Regions from separate parts of the Paenibacillus sp. 2TAF8 genome, predicted to be linked through region 2. Evidence: riboswitches for the same ligand, from Rfam matches in the RefSeq annotation. Region 2 holds a riboswitch; the other holds the start of a gene.
What was found. A riboswitch is a leader RNA that binds a small molecule or an ion and turns the genes downstream of it on or off. The one in region 2 is predicted to bind cobalamin.
Positions count from the first base shown of each region.

Region 1: another riboswitch for cobalamin. It lies ahead of AB4Z30_RS12145 (ABC transporter substrate-binding protein); the one in region 2 lies ahead of nikB (nickel ABC transporter permease).

Region 1 is NZ_JBFRFN010000006.1:442,357-450,155, reverse strand. Features, by position in the region: gene AB4Z30_RS12170 (adenosylcobinamide-GDP ribazoletransferase) at 1-443, opposite strand, end outside; gene cobU (bifunctional adenosylcobinamide kinase/adenosylcobinamide-phosphate guanylyltransferase) at 440-1,000, opposite strand; gene cobT (nicotinate-nucleotide--dimethylbenzimidazole phosphoribosyltransferase) at 997-2,118, opposite strand; gene AB4Z30_RS12155 (ABC transporter ATP-binding protein) at 2,164-2,946, opposite strand; gene AB4Z30_RS12150 (FecCD family ABC transporter permease) at 2,976-4,022, opposite strand; gene AB4Z30_RS12145 (ABC transporter substrate-binding protein) at 4,019-5,014, opposite strand; cobalamin riboswitch at 5,376-5,505, opposite strand; gene AB4Z30_RS12140 (histidine phosphatase family protein) at 5,684-6,457, opposite strand; gene cbiB (adenosylcobinamide-phosphate synthase CbiB) at 6,451-7,428, opposite strand; gene AB4Z30_RS12130 (adenosylcobinamide amidohydrolase) at 7,466-7,799, opposite strand, start outside.
Region 2 is NZ_JBFRFN010000013.1:152,617-160,415, forward strand. Features, by position in the region: gene AB4Z30_RS19640 (DUF4118 domain-containing protein) at 1-865, shown strand, start outside; gene AB4Z30_RS19645 (response regulator) at 866-1,567, shown strand; gene AB4Z30_RS19650 (alpha-glucosidase/alpha-galactosidase) at 1,699-2,997, opposite strand; gene AB4Z30_RS19655 (AraC family transcriptional regulator) at 3,227-4,063, shown strand; cobalamin riboswitch at 4,163-4,357, shown strand; gene nikB (nickel ABC transporter permease) at 4,526-5,464, shown strand; gene nikC (nickel transporter permease) at 5,465-6,301, shown strand; gene AB4Z30_RS19670 (ABC transporter substrate-binding protein) at 6,320-7,799, shown strand, end outside.

The DNA.
Region 1 (7,799 bases), on a different contig from region 2:
ACCCAGTTGCCTCGGGCAATCATATCGGCAATCAGTGCCGCCTTCATCATAAGTAGCAGCACACAGGCAATAACCCCCATCGCTCCTACTCGGCTGTCTTTCATAATCTCCAGCATTCGCTCACGGCTGCGATAACTGAGCAGGCCATCTGCTGTATCCATCCATCCGTCGAGATGTAATCCTCCGGTAAGCCAGACCCATACGGTCAAGGTCAGAACCGCTGCCGGAAAATCCGGAAGCAGGGCACCACTCAGTGCGGCGACCAGCCACACACAGAGACCGATTGCAGCTCCGACCAGTGGATAATACACCACACTTTCACGCAACAATGGCGGCACAAAATCGAGTTGCATTTTCACAGGAAAACGAGATAGAAATTGAAAGGCCGCTGCAGCCGCATGTTTCCGCTGCGGAACGGCTGAACCCGCTGAGTCATGCTTCATAGGCGATACTCCTTACTTTTCAATTCGATCGGAATGCCTACCGTGACGAGAAACACCTCACGACAGATTGCTGCGATGCGCTGATTCAATACACCTGCCAGATCACGATACACACGACCAAGCTTGTATTCCGGTACAATTCCATCCCCTACTTCATTGGTAACCAGTACAAGCAAGCCGGGATAAGTTTGGACCGCTTCTACCAGTGCATCGAGATGACCTTGCAACACGTGACCTTCATCATGTTCATGGGCCAATAACACATTCGTCAGCCAGAGAGTCAAACAATCCACCAGAATCGTTGGTGCAGACGTGCCCGTATGCCCTTCGCCCATCTGCTGAATCAGAGTAGGCAAAGCCAAGGGTTCCTCCATCGTACGCCAGAGATAACCGGACTCTTCACGCTGCTTCTGGTGCATTGCTATGCGTTCACGCATCTCGTCATCATACGCCTGAGCAGTTGCTACATACCAAGCTTCGGAGGAACGTTGCATGCACAGACGTTCGGCAAACGAACTCTTACCACTGCGTGCACCGCCAGTAACCAATACACTCATCGGGAGCCATCTCCCTGAACAGGTGATACCTTGGAATCGGAGTCGGAAGCCTGATTCGTCCCATCAGAGACACCCGCACTTGCAAAAGTAGCCATCTCATTCAAAATCAGACACGCCGCATCAATCAGATGCAGACTGAGCACTCCGCCTGTTCCCTCACCCAGACGCATGTCCAGATCCAGCATCGGTTTCAAATCAAGCTCACGCAGCAGAGATGCATGTCCATTTTCATGTGAAGTATGGGAGGCAATCATATAAGCTTCGCTTAAGGGAGCCAATTTTCTCGCGATCAGCGCTGCGGCTGTAGAGATGAAACCATCGACAACAACCGGACAGCGATGGGCCGCAGCTGCAAGAATAACGCCGGTGAGTCCAGCGATCTCAAGTCCGCCCACCTTGCACAGCACATCCAGCGCATCCTCAGGGTCAGGTTTGTTAACGCTCAAAGCCTGACTTATAACAGCAGCCTTGCGAAGCACGCCTGCATCATCCAAACCTGTTCCTCGCCCTACAGCAGCCGCAGGCGCAACACCGGTGAGCGCACTCATCACTGCAGCACTTGCCGTGGTGTTCCCGATCCCCATCTCTCCGGTGACAAACAGCTTTGTTCCTTTTGCCACTTCTGATGTAACCACGTCTGCGCCTACTAAAATAGCCTGAATCGCCTCATCCCGAGTCATCGCTGCGCCTTGAGCCATGTTGGCGGTACCTTTACGAATGTTGCGAGAGAGCAGGTCTGCATGTTCAAGGTCAGCATTCACACCGATATCAACACAAATCACTTCTGCTCTGGCATGACGAGCGAGGACATTGACTGCAGCACCTCCAGCCAGAAAATTCATGACCATCTGAGGCGTAACTTCGGCTGGAAATGCACTTATGCCTTCTGCCACTACGCCGTGGTCCGCAGCCATAACGATCACAGACCTGCGATCAAAACGCGGACGTGCCTGCCCTGTCATCCCTGCCAATCGAATCACAAGTTCTTCCAATTTCCCGAGACTACCCGGTGGTTTTGTGAGTATATCCACATGAGCAGAAGTCTCCGCAGCAATGGTTGGGTCAAGAGCAACAATCTTATTTAATACTTGCTCCAACTTCTGTTCTTCTTTCTTCATTCAACCAGCACTTCCTTCATCAAAATAGAGGCTCTCCCGCCTCGTTTAATCCATGTCCCGCCGCAGCAACAGTTGAGGAACAGCATGATCCGGATGAGAAACCATCGCAGGTGTAACACGAAAAATCTCTTGAATCTGCTCTCCCGTCATCAAACTGTGAGGTGTCCCCTCTCCGACTACCTTACCTTCACGCAAAGCCAATATACGATCGCAAAACAAAGCAGCCAGATTGAGATCATGCAGCACCGCTACAATCGTAATGCTGCTCTTCTTCTGCCATGCCGCTAATAACTCCATAAACTGCATTTGATATTTGATATCGAGAAACGTCGTTGGCTCATCCAACAGTAGCAAACGAGGCTCCTGTGCCATCACCTTGGCCAGGGCTACTCGCTGCCGTTGTCCACCGCTCAGAGAATCCAGAGGCCGATCCGCCAGTTCCATTAGTCCCAGCTCTTCGAGCACTCTGTCCACCACACGTGCTCCATCCGCTGTTTCCCGGCCTAACCAATTTTGGTACGGGTAACGGCCCATTTCGACGACATCCCGAACCGGATAGGAGATTGCGGGTAAGCCATCCTGCTGCAAAACCGCGATCATCCGTGACAGTTCCTTACGGCTGTAAGATCCGATATCACGACCAGCCATGCTGATCTGGCCTCCACTTAACGATTCCGTTCCTGCTATAAGCTGGAGTAGTGTGGACTTGCCGCTTCCATTGGGGCCAACGACACCCCACCAATCTCCTTCTGTGATCTGCCAATCTGTAGGATACAGGGCATGATGATCACCATAGGTTTTGCCCGCCTGTGCAACAGTTACCAACATAGCAGCGGCAGTATCATCTTTTTCGGCAATCACGGCATCATCCCTTTCCTCAGCTTTTTATTCCGATGCAACAGGTAAGCGAAGAATGGCGCACCGACAAAAGCAGTCACGACGCCTAGCGGTATCTCGGTCGGTGCCAACAAAGAACGAGCTATGGTGTCTGCCCATACCATAAAAATCGCACCGCCAATCGCAGATAAAGGTACCAGCAATCGATAGTCCGGCCCCACCAGCAATCGCAAAATATGCGGAATAACCAAGCCAACAAATCCGATGACTCCCGAGACCGAAACAGCTCCTGCTGTTAGTAATGTACCTACAGCCAGTACAGATAACTTGAGCCTGTCCACACCAACACCAATATGTGCTGCCTGACGTTCACCCAGTGCCAAGACATTCAGAGAACGTGCCCGGCTCCATAGAAAAATCAGTCCAAGCAGAAAATACGGGAAAAGGATGGTCGTATACGACCACCCACGCAGTGCCAGACTTCCCATCGTCCAGTATATAATTTCATTAATTGTCTGCTTCGACATAGTCGACAGGAAGGAAACGACTGCGCCCAGAAAACTTTGCATGACCACACCTGCCAGAATGAGGCTGTGTGTTGGTATTTTCCGACCTTCACGAGCCAGTGACAGCACAAACCATAACGTTACTACACCGGTCAAAAAAGCAACTAGCGGCAGTGTCCAAATACCAATTATAGCGTACTGTAAACCAAAGAATATTAGAAACGCCGCCCCCACCGAAGCACCTGAGGATACCCCCAGTGTGAATGGATCAGCAAGCGGATTACGCAACACACCTTGAAAACCTGCACCTGCAATAGCTAGCGAAGCGCCGACGAGCACAGCCAGCAAGACACGCGGGAAACGCACCTTCCATATAATTTGTTCGGCAGCCCTGCTCCAATCAGGTGTAATCCAGTCACCCACCCATGGCAATTTATGAACGAGAATACCAGCGATGTCCCGGATGGGCAACGCCACTGAACCGATGCCCGTGCAGATGAGCACGGTAAGCACCAGCAGCGCCATGCCCATCGTTCCGAACAGGATCAGCTTTCTGCTCATTTGAACAGGTCGGGATAGATCGCTTTGGCTACTTCTTTCAATCCTTGAGTTATACGTGGCCCCGGACGGCTGAGCAAATTGGCATCCAGTCCAATCAAAGCATTGTTTTTCATCGCCGTAATTTGATCCCAGCCGCTACGCGCTTTGATAATCTGATCCAGAGTTTTGGAATTTTCGTCAACAACATCATTTGTATACAGAATGACATCCGGGTTGGAGGCAATAACATTTTCTTCGTTAATCTGATACCAGCCCTCTTTGTCGGCAGCAACATTGGTACCTCCGGCTACGTTGATCAGTTCGTCCATGAACTCACCTTTACCTACCGTCCAGCCTGGGGAGAACTCGATGTATACTTTTTTCTTATCTTCCGGTTTTACGGCTTTTACCGCTTCGGTTACATCTGTTACATCCTGCTTCATCTGTGTGATGAGCTTCTGTGCCTGCTCCTGATGATCGGTAATTTTACCAAATGTTTCGATATTGTTCATCACATCGTCAATGGATTTAGGATCGGTTTTGAAAATGGTAATGCCCAGATCACGCAGCTTTTTCACTGCATCCTCGCTCAATGAAATACCTCCGAATACGATATCCGCATCTGCTGCAATAACGGATTCTTCATTCGGCTTGTTAATACCGCCCATTTTTGCTTTTGTCTTTGCCGCTTCCGGATAATCGTCATAGTCGGATACGCCAATAATCTCATTATCCAGTCCGAGTGCAAACAGCGACTCCGTTTCAGCTGGAGATACCGAGACGATTTTGGTTGGTGCTTTTTCAAAAGTGAAAGACTCACCCGTTGCATCTGTAACGGTCAGTGGATATTGAGTTTTCAGATCCGCTTGCTTTTGTTCCTGAGATTGCTCCTGTGCAGGTTGCTGTGAGCTACCCGCGCCTTCTTTTGTTGCAGTATTACCGCATCCAGCCAGCGCCAGTGCCAGCATTGCTGCGCTCAACAGTGATGTGAGTGCTTTCCAGTTCTTAATCATTGATTTAAACTCCCCTTCTCTATCTGTACTATTGTTGTTGCTTTTGTTGTATACACGAGGCCACTCCGATTGCAGTACCATTTTCCGATCGCTGTTACCCCCAGATTTTTTTGATTCCCTTATTCAAAGGGAAAAATCCGGTGATAAAGGCGAGCACTTCGTTTCTCCAAATTGGTTCTGCACTCTCCGTTATACGTGTATAAAATGACTCCACTACATCGTGTACAATAAGAAAAATCCCTTATCCTTAAACAAGGATTAGGGATCACGTCTCGCATACGGCCATCTGTACATGTGCAGCAAGGCAGCTGTTCATGCGCGCAGAAATAGCCCGAAACGTTGTCCTTTCCTCGAAGGAACACCGGCTTGTACGTCCAGGGCTGGTAATCTGACTTACAGGATGACTCCTGTTTCACAGTGGCGGGACCGTGCCGGATTTGCACCAGCTTCCCCATTTTACCCTTGTGCATACCATAACTTGTCCTTGTTCATCATGGACATTGGCTTTGCACGCGGGACCCTTGGTCGTTAAAGATGGTTAATTGAGATCAAACAGAATCGCAGTGCTCTTCGCACGAATCACGTCAGTTCAGGCCTCTCAGCCTATCACACCAAATATGTCCGTCCGAGTCACACTTCTGTTGTGATTATAGGGTATATTGCACCACCTTACAACCCGAAGAACGGAAAATCCACTCGTCTGCCACGCCAGTCTTCTCCCTGTTTTTCCATATGAACCTGAATGGCTTGTCCGGGGATTACATGTGTATCCCAGAACCCTAAACCTGGGATGAGCCTGGATAACATATAACGTATGACTCCACCATGGGTCACGATAAGTGTCCTGTGTGAATGCTCATGTGAATTTCTATGTGAAATACGCTGTGAACTTTGTAATACTTCAAGATCAGCCCGATTCACCTTATCCAAAATTAGCGCATCCGTATTCTCCGACCAGATATGTTCGCGCAGAAAAGAATCCATACGTTCCGCAAAAGTCTGCCACGTTTCCCCTTCAGACGGGGTTACCTTCTGAGGATCATCAATCCAGCTCCGATACAAGGAATTATCCTTCAATTGCTCATAATTCAAGCCTTCCCATTGTCCAAAATTATTCTCGCGCAGGCGTGAATCAAACTTCACTTGCTCAATCAACTGCGGTGCAATATGTGCCAGCGTCTGTCGACAGCGTAGCAAGTCACTGCAATACACCGCATCCCATGTGAGATCACGGCACTGCTCGCCTAGCCTAACCAGCTCTTCTTGTGCATCAGGCAACAGTCCCATGTCGGTATGCCCTAGATATTTTTTTTCCACATTCCACTGGGTTGTTCCATGACGGATCAGTACAATGCTTCGCTTAGAGGCAGACTGCTCTGATCCACTCTGTTCTGATTCACTATAGTTTGATTCACCCTGCTCCTGCCCTTCTTTAATTACCACAACAGCACACCTCCTGCTAACCACACTCCCAAGGATGCTAAGAAACAAAGACCCACAAAAGCGCCCGCTGACCAGAACATCAACCGGGTCGTTCGCACAATATCCTCCGCCTCCATCGGCCGTGTAGCCTCGCCCATATAAGCTCGAAATGAAGCTACGCCGTGGTACACATTATGCCCGCCCAGTCGAATTCCGAGCGCTCCAGCCACTGCCGATTCGGGAAAACCGCTATTGGGACTGGGATGCAATCTCGCATCCCGGGCAACCATACGCATTGCGCCTTTGGCATCCAGTTTTAGTACCCATGCGCCTACAATTAACAGCAGAGCAGTCACGCGAGCGGGAATCCAGTTAGCCCAATCATCCATCCGGGCGGAGGCCCAGCCGAGATGCAGATATTTATCATTTTTATATCCAACCATGGAATCAAGCGTATTAACCGCACGGTAGGCCATCGCCAGCGGAGCACCACCAATGAGCGCATAGAATAGTGGCGATACAATGGCATCCACAATATTTTCCGCAACCGTCTCCACCGTTCCCCGAACGACCTCAGGCTCGTCCAGATGTGCCGTATCTCGTCCAACAATCATACCGAGTGAACGCCGTGCAGCAGGCCAGTCCTGCTGTTTCAAGTGGTGGTACACTTCCATGCCTGCATCACGCAGACCTTTGGAAGCAATCGTTGTGGCGATTAGAATAATTTCGGCTGTAGCCGCCAAGATCGGGTGGAACAGACCCAGTAGAATCAGAAGACCCCATGTGACAGCAAAAGCCCCCCCTGCAATCAAGATCGGTAACCAGATCCCGGCTTTTTTCAGACCCTGATCTGTATGTACTCGTGCCCGAATAACACGCTCCAGTGCCGAGATGCCTTTCCCCATACCGATAACGGGATGCGGAATCCAACGTGGGTCTCCGATACATCGGTCTAATATGTATGCAAGAATGATGATCCAAGCTCCAGACATGCCAATCCAGAACGATGATGTCCATAGATGCTCCAATTCAAATGTCATTACTGTGCCCGTTCCTTTCTTTCCATTGCAATCCGGCCTGAAGGCTTTCTGTCACCGTGTCATATACCAGTCTGCCGATGGCCGCCCCCAAAGCTGTTGCTGTCCCCGCGTAGGTGTGAAGCGGCTGACTATCATCTGCCGTAGTCTGACGTACAGCGAGCACAATCGCATCGGTTGTTGTACCTGTGGCAGGAAGCCCGTTCTCCGAATCCGCAACACCTGCATCAGCAAGCGCTGCGGCTTTGGCCTCTACCGCTGTCTGAACCGCGTTGACCATTGCCCCTGAGGTCATCTGTCCATTAAACCACAGCATGATATTAATT
Region 2 (7,799 bases):
CATGACAACTAATGAGCCGGAGAAGCAGCAGGAACAGCGCCAGCTACTGGAAGCCTGTGGCAGTCTTGCGGCAGGTGCGATCGCCCGGGTAAAGCTGGCTGAGGAAGCGCGCCTCGCTCAAGTTACCGCTGAATCAGAGCGCATCCGAACTGCGCTACTGGATTCGGTATCGCATGAGCTGCGCACGCCGTTAACCGCCATTATCGGTTCAGCTACAGGGCTGATGGAGAACGATACTCTTTTTACACCCGAGGACCGCAGAGAATTGACAGGCAACATCCGTGACGGAGCACTGCGCATGAACCGTCTTGTGACCAACTTGCTTGGTATGGTGCGGCTGGAGAGCGGTATGCTGCAACTAAATCGCAAATGGTGTGACGTAGGGGATATGATTAGCGTTGTTTTGGCAAAAGTCAGAGAATTCAGCCCTCACCGTGAAGTTACGGTGCAACTGCCGGAAGACCCCGTCTTTTTTGACGGAGATGAGGTGTTGCTCGAGCAGGTGCTCGTGAACATCGTCAGCAATGCAATCAAGTATTCATCTAACGAGAGCATGGTGGTCATACGGGTTGAGAACGATGCGAGTCAGAGCTGTGTGACCTTCATCGTAGATGATAAGGGTGTTGGGATTGAAGAACCGGAGCGTACTCGCGTGTTTGATAAATTTTATCGCTCACCCTCCACGCAGCATATTACGGGAACTGGATTGGGGCTTGCCATCTGCAAAGGCATTGTGGAAGTTCACGGAGGTACAATCCAAGCTGAGGGGAATCCAGATGGAGGAACAAGAATACGAATAGAGTTGCCTGTGGGAGAGGATGAAAGGCCATTTTCCTATACAGCACTAGGAGAGGGTGGAGATTAGATGAATGCTGGATTAGGAGCACGTATTCTGGTCATTGATGATGAACCGCAGATTCGTAAACTGCTTAAAGTGACTCTTCAGGCCCACCAATATGATCATTATGAGTGTGCTGATGGAGAAGAGGGAATTATTCAGGCAAGTATGGTGCATCCCGATTTGATCGTTCTCGATCTCGGTTTGCCAGGCATGTCTGGCATGGATGTGCTTCACCGGATAAGGGAATGGTCGCAGGTGCCAATTATTGTGCTGACGGCGAAGGATCAGGAAGTAGACAAAATTGCTGCATTGGATGGAGGCGCAGACGATTATGTAACCAAGCCATTTGGCATGGGTGAACTGGTTGCCCGGATTCGGGTGGCGCTGCGGCATGTGGCCAAAACAACAGATGAACCCATTTTACGATTTGGTTCCTTAGTGATTGATTTGGCTTTAAGACAGGTTGAGCTGGACGGAGAGCAGGTCAAGTTAACGCCAACCGAATATGAGATGCTGAAGGTGCTTGCCTCCAATGCAGGCAAAATCATTACCCAGCGCCAGCTTTTGCAGCAAGTATGGGGGGCGCATCATCATGAGTCGGACAGCCACTATTTGCGGGTGTATGTGGGTCATTTGCGTAAAAAATTGAAGGAAGATCCCACCCGGCCATCCTATATTCAGACGGAACCGGGGATTGGATATCGTTTTCTACTGCCTGCGGAATAATCTGAAAATAAGTGATAAAAGTGAAAAAGAAGCACCGTCCCCTTCGATTTCGAAAGGCACGGTGCTCTTTTTGTATATCTTAGTTATGCATTCTGGTTACATATCTTGGTTTGTATGTCTTGATGTTTATATTATGAGAATTTTGGTAGCCAATCGCCGTGGGCTTCAATCAAGTCATCGCACATCGCCACGATGTCATCCATGGACAGTTCAGCAGCCGTATGCGGATCGAGCATCGCTGCGTGATAGATATGCTCTTTTTTGCCCGTCATAGCGGCTTCAATGGTGAGCAATTGAGTGTTGATATTAGTACGGTTCAGCGCTGCCAGTTGTGGCGGCAGGTCACCAATATACGTCGGGCTGATTCCGGAGCCATCGACCAGACAAGGGACCTCGACACAAGCTTCGCGTGGCAAGTTGGTAATGAACCCGTTGTTCATGACATTGCCGCCAATTTTATACGGACGATCTGTCTCCATCGCTTCCATAATGTGCGAAGCATATTCATGGCTACGGGTATGCTGAATATTTTCACTCGCGAACAGCTTCTCTCGCATTTCCTTCCATTCAGCAATCTGATTCACACAGCGGCGTGGATATTCATCGAGTGGAATGTTGTAACGATCGATCAATTCCGGGTAGTTGCGTTTGATAAAATACGGATGATATTCTGCACTATGCTCGGAGGACTCTGTGACATAATAACCGAAGCGATGCATGAGTTCATAACGTACCATATCATCATGAGTCTCTTGCTGTTTCTGTCTCGCAAGACGTTTGATCTCTGGATACAGATCGACGCCATCTTTTGTTACTTCCAAGAGCCATGCCATGTGGTTAATACCGGCGATTTTCGCAACGACACCAGTCTGGTCAATCCCCAGTGCATCGAACAGATGAGGCACGCAGACCTGTACGCTATGACACAGACCAATCGTTTTAATTCCGCCATGCACATTCATGACGTTGGTGAGTACAGCCATCGGGTTCGTGTAGTTCAGAAACCAGGCATCCGGGCATACCTCTTGCATATCCTTGGCGAAGTCCAGCATCACCGGAATGGTACGCAGGTTACGAAAGATTCCGCCAATACCGAGCGTATCGGCAATTGTCTGACGCAGGCCGTATTTCTTCGGAATTTCAAAATCGGTAATCGTACACGGATCATATCCGCCCACCTGGATAGCATTGATTACATATTTAGCTCCGCGCAGCGCTTCCTTACGATCATGGTATGTTTTTACGGAACAGCGGCTTCCCAGTGATTGAGCCAGACTTTTTAACAAACGCTCCGAATCACTTAGACGTTCAGCATCAATATCAAACAAGGCCAGTTCAAAGTCCTGCAAGGCCTCCGTCATCATCACATCACCCAATACATTTTTTACAAAAACGGTGCTGCCTGCACCGAGAAACGTAATTTTGTTCATCTCAAGTTCATCCTTCCCGAAAAAAATGTTGTACCCCAACTATAGGCCGAACAGGCTCATATCACTATGGCTCAACCCCTTTCAAACATGGCATAATCCCATTTCTGTTTCCGTTTTCAATGACAAATAGCGTTATATACCTGTTATAATTTAATGTAACGGAAACGGAAAGATATATGATATTAGTTTGAAGATGGCTGGATCATCGTTGGTCGTAAGGAGGAGGAACATGAGCCGGAAGGTTGAAATGAATGTAGTTTCTGCGGGCTGGACGCAGATGGAGCTGGTCTTGTTATTCTATGGATGGGAGGCATGTGACCCTGCCCATTATTGGGGGCCGGGGGTGCGTGACTCTTATATCGTGCATTACGTTCATGAGGGCCATGGTACGGTATATATGGGGGATCGGGAATATCCTCTGACTCAGGGGCAAGGATTTCTCATTTTACCCGACACGGTCATCCATTATGAGGCGGATACACAGGAGCCTTGGACGTATTCGTGGTTTGGCTTCAGAGGTGTGCAGGCGAAGGCCTTCATGCAGCGTGCGCAGTTAAGTGAGGAGCACCCGGTGTTTACTGCTCATGATAAGAATGTGCTGGCAGCACTGTATGACGAGATGCTTCAGGCTGGAACGAGCTCTGTTGCAGGGGGGGATGTCCTGCATCAAAGCTTGTTATACCGACTTATAGCGGCATTAATTGCATCCTCACCGAATAAAGAAGAAGAAAACCCACTCCTTTCAACAAAAGAAACTTATATTCGGCAGGCTGTGCAGTTTATGGAGAATCGGTATAGCCAGCGTACTTCTATTATGGATATCGCACAGGCTGTCGGGCTGGATCGAACATATTTATCGGGGTTATTCAAAGAGCGATATGGCAAGTCGCTGCAAGCCTTTTTTCTGGAGTATCGCATGAATCGTGCAGCGGAGCTGCTTCGTAATCCGATGTTGTCTGTGAGTGAAGTAGCCCACTCCGTTGGATACACCGATCCGCTACTCTTTTCCAAAATGTTCAAACGTGTGACAGGGGTTTCACCCAAGGGTTCGCGAGTGCGAGATTAGCCGCATTCATGATTTTAAATTTTGAAAGAAAAGTTTTGAACATTATTCCTTATGCCGCTATACTGATACAGAAGTGTAACAGATACCCACTTTTAGTGAATTGAATACGTGGAACTTGGTGCTCTACCCGCTGGGGTAGAAGCTTAAAAGGGAAGTCCGGTGTGATGCCGGCGCGGTCCCGCCACTGTAACAGAGGAGTCAGGCAGCATATCCACTGGTCTTAAGAAGATCGGGAAGGAGCTGCTATGACAATGATGCTGAAGCCAGGAGACCTGCCAGGTTGGACAAACACAGCAGTACCCTACGGGAGATAGGAAGGTGTTTAAAGAGCATGATTTTTTCTGAAAATCTGTTTATTTAAGGCGTCCTCATCCAGTAAAACGGAGAAGGACGCCTTTTTGGATTGAACCGAATGAGGCTGATGGCGTACATGCGCATGAACCGGGAAGGACGTTTTTATTATTGGGCAGATATATCGCTAAACGATTATTACAACTGGTCGCTGTTCTGTTTGGCATCACATTTCTGACATTTCTATTAACATATCTGTCTCCCGGAGATCCTGCCAGGCTAATGCTGATGTCGACTGGAGTCACACCTTCGGATGAATTGGTTAGGCAGGTGAGGTTAGAGCTTGGATTAGACAAACCTTTTCTGGTTCGGTATGGGACGTGGCTGGGACAGGTATTCACGGGAGACTTTGGTACGTCTTATAAATACGATCGTCCGGTGCTGGATGTGTTAATGGCACGTCTTCCGGCAACGCTCAAGTTAACCGGGAGTGCCATGCTTTTGGTGATTCTGATTTCTTTTCCGCTGGGAGTTCTTTCGGCTATACGCCAGAACCAATGGCTGGATTATATTATTCGCCTGTTTTCGTTTGCTGGTTTATCGATGCCAAGCTTCTGGCTGGGCATGCTGCTGATGCTGGTGTTTGGTGTGCAGCTGAAACTACTGCCCGTGATGGGCAATTCCGGATGGTATAGCCTGGTCTTGCCAGCTGTCACACTGGCTATTCCGCTGATCGCCCAATATAGCCGGCAGATTCGTGCAGTCATGCTGGAGGAGACAAGCCAGAATTACGTAGTGGGCGCAAGAGCGAGAGGTGTGAAGGAATCGATAATTATTTGGCGGCATATTTTGCCGAATTCACTGTTGCCGATTGTGACCCTTCTAGGCATGACAACAGGAGCGTTACTTGGCGGGGCAGCGATTGTGGAGAGTTTATTCGTATGGCCAGGAGTAGGCCAGATGGCGGTGGATGCCATTTTCACCCGGGATTACCCCCTGATACAGGGTTATGTGATCTGGATGGCGGTCATTTATGTCACACTTAATCTGATCGTGGATCTCTGGACACATCTGCGTGATCCACGCATTCAACTGGATGTGGATGTCTAGATGATGATGAAGATTCGATCATATCTGACACAACGCCGTCTATTTCTTTTCTTGTTAACACTGACCACGGGCTGGATCGTTCTGGCTCTGATTGCACCGCTTCTGGCACCTCACGATCCACTTGCCACGAATTTTGCCAAAGTGTTGCAACCATCCAGCCCCGAATATCCACTCGGAACGGATCAGCTTGGGCGGTGTGTTCTGTCTCGACTTTTATATGGAGCACGCACATCTCTGTTGCTCACATTTATGATGATCGGGATTGTTTTCAGCTTAGGCGTAGCGGTTGGTGTTGTTGCAGGTTTTCTGCGGGGATTGGTGGATACGGTGCTGATGAGGCTGTGTGATACGTTGATGGCATTTCCGGGTTTGATTTTTGCAATCGCCGTAGTAGGGATGTTAGGGCCGGGACTTTTTAACACGGTGGTTGCACTTTCAGTGGTCTGGTGGGCAAAGTATGCACGGATGGCCCGAAGCCTGGTCATTTCTCTTCAGCAAAAAGAGTTCGTCACTGCCGCTGCGTTCAGCGGTGCGCGTAAAATTCAAATCATTAGCAGAACGATTCTGCCCAATATGTTACCCCCTTTGATTGTCATGGCAATGATGGACGTGGGCGGCATGATGCTGTCCATCTCGGGCTTGTCCTTTCTTGGACTCGGCGCACAGCCGCCTGATCCGGAGTGGGGAGCGATGTTGAATGAGGGCAGAAGATATCTGCAGACTGCGCCTTGGCTGTTAATCTATCCGGGGCTTGCGATATTTAGCACGGTTATCATTTTTAATTTGCTGGGGGACAGTCTGCGAGATGTGCTTGATCCCACGAAAAATACAGCTTAACTGAAGGGAATGGGAAGCATGAGCAGGATTCAAAAAACATGGCTGCTAACGATCGTGTCCATCATGGTTGTTCTAGTGCTCGCAGCTTGTGGTAACAACAAAAATGTAACAACGTCATCATCAGATGCTGCGGGGAAATCAACAGATGTGGATGCAAGTGGTGCGGCTAGCGCGACAGGTGCGGGTAACAAATCACATCTGAATGTGGCCTTATTCTGGCTGGGCAGCAGTCTTGATCCCGCGGAGGAATGGAATGGCTGGACGCTGACGCGCGCGGCTATTGGGGAGACGCTGGTTCAGTTTGACGAGCAGATGAAGATGGTTCCCAAACTGGCGGATAAGTGGGATCGAATCGATGATAAAACCTGGCATTTTCATATTCGGGACGGGGTAACGTTCCATAATGGCAATCCGGTGACTGCGGATGCGGTGAAAAAATCAATCGAACGCTCTATCTCGCTGAATGAGAGAGGTCAATCCACACTACCGATTGCTTCGATGACTGCCGAAGGGCAGGATCTGACGATTAAAACCACACAGCCAGATGCCTCTCTACTAGGTAATATTGCCGAGCCGTTGTTTATTATTGTGGATACGAGTGCTGACACATCGAAATTCAAGACTGAGCCAATCGCTACCGGGCCGTTCATGGTTACAGGATACACGCCTGACCAAGAGATACAGGTTAAGAAGTACGATAAGTACTGGGGCAGCGCGGCTGATCTGGATACGATGACACTGAAGTACATTAAGGATGACAGCACGAGGGCGCTGGCGCTGCAATCAGGGGAAATTGATGTAGCAAGCAATGTGGGACGTAGCAATATGCCTCTTTTCCAGGACAAAACACAATACACCATCGATGAGATTCCGAGCTTGCGTACACAGTTCGTGTGGTTTAACACCACCCATCCGCTGCTAAGTGATCCAAAGGTTCGCCGTGCTATTTCTTACGGAATTGACCGCGAAATGTACGCGAATACACTGGTTGGTGGACAAGCAGCCAAAGGGCCATTCACCTCTGCTTTGCCTTTTGGATATGACAAAATCAAGGGTTACGATTACGAACCTGAGAAAGCAAAACAATTGCTGGATGAAGCCGGATACAAGGATACGGATGGAGATGGCATTCGGGACAAAGACGGGAAAAAGCTATCATTACAACTCATTTTAAACTCAGCATATGAGTCGGATTCCATTGTGGCTGCTGCGATGCAGTCCCAGCTTAAGGAGATTGGTGTTGGTCTGGAGCTAACTTCGTATGAGGACCTCACCGACCATCAGAAGAGCGGGAATTATGACCTTGCTCTGACGAGCATTAACACAGGGATCACGGGTGATCCGCAGTATATTCTGGACTTTTATTTCAAAACGGGCGCGGAGTGGAATGTTGGCGGATACAGCAATCCGAAGTTAGATCAGCTCATTGAGCGTCTTCACTCGGAGTTCGATGTGGAGAAAAGGTATGCTCTGGCAGCAGAAGCGCAGCAGATGATTC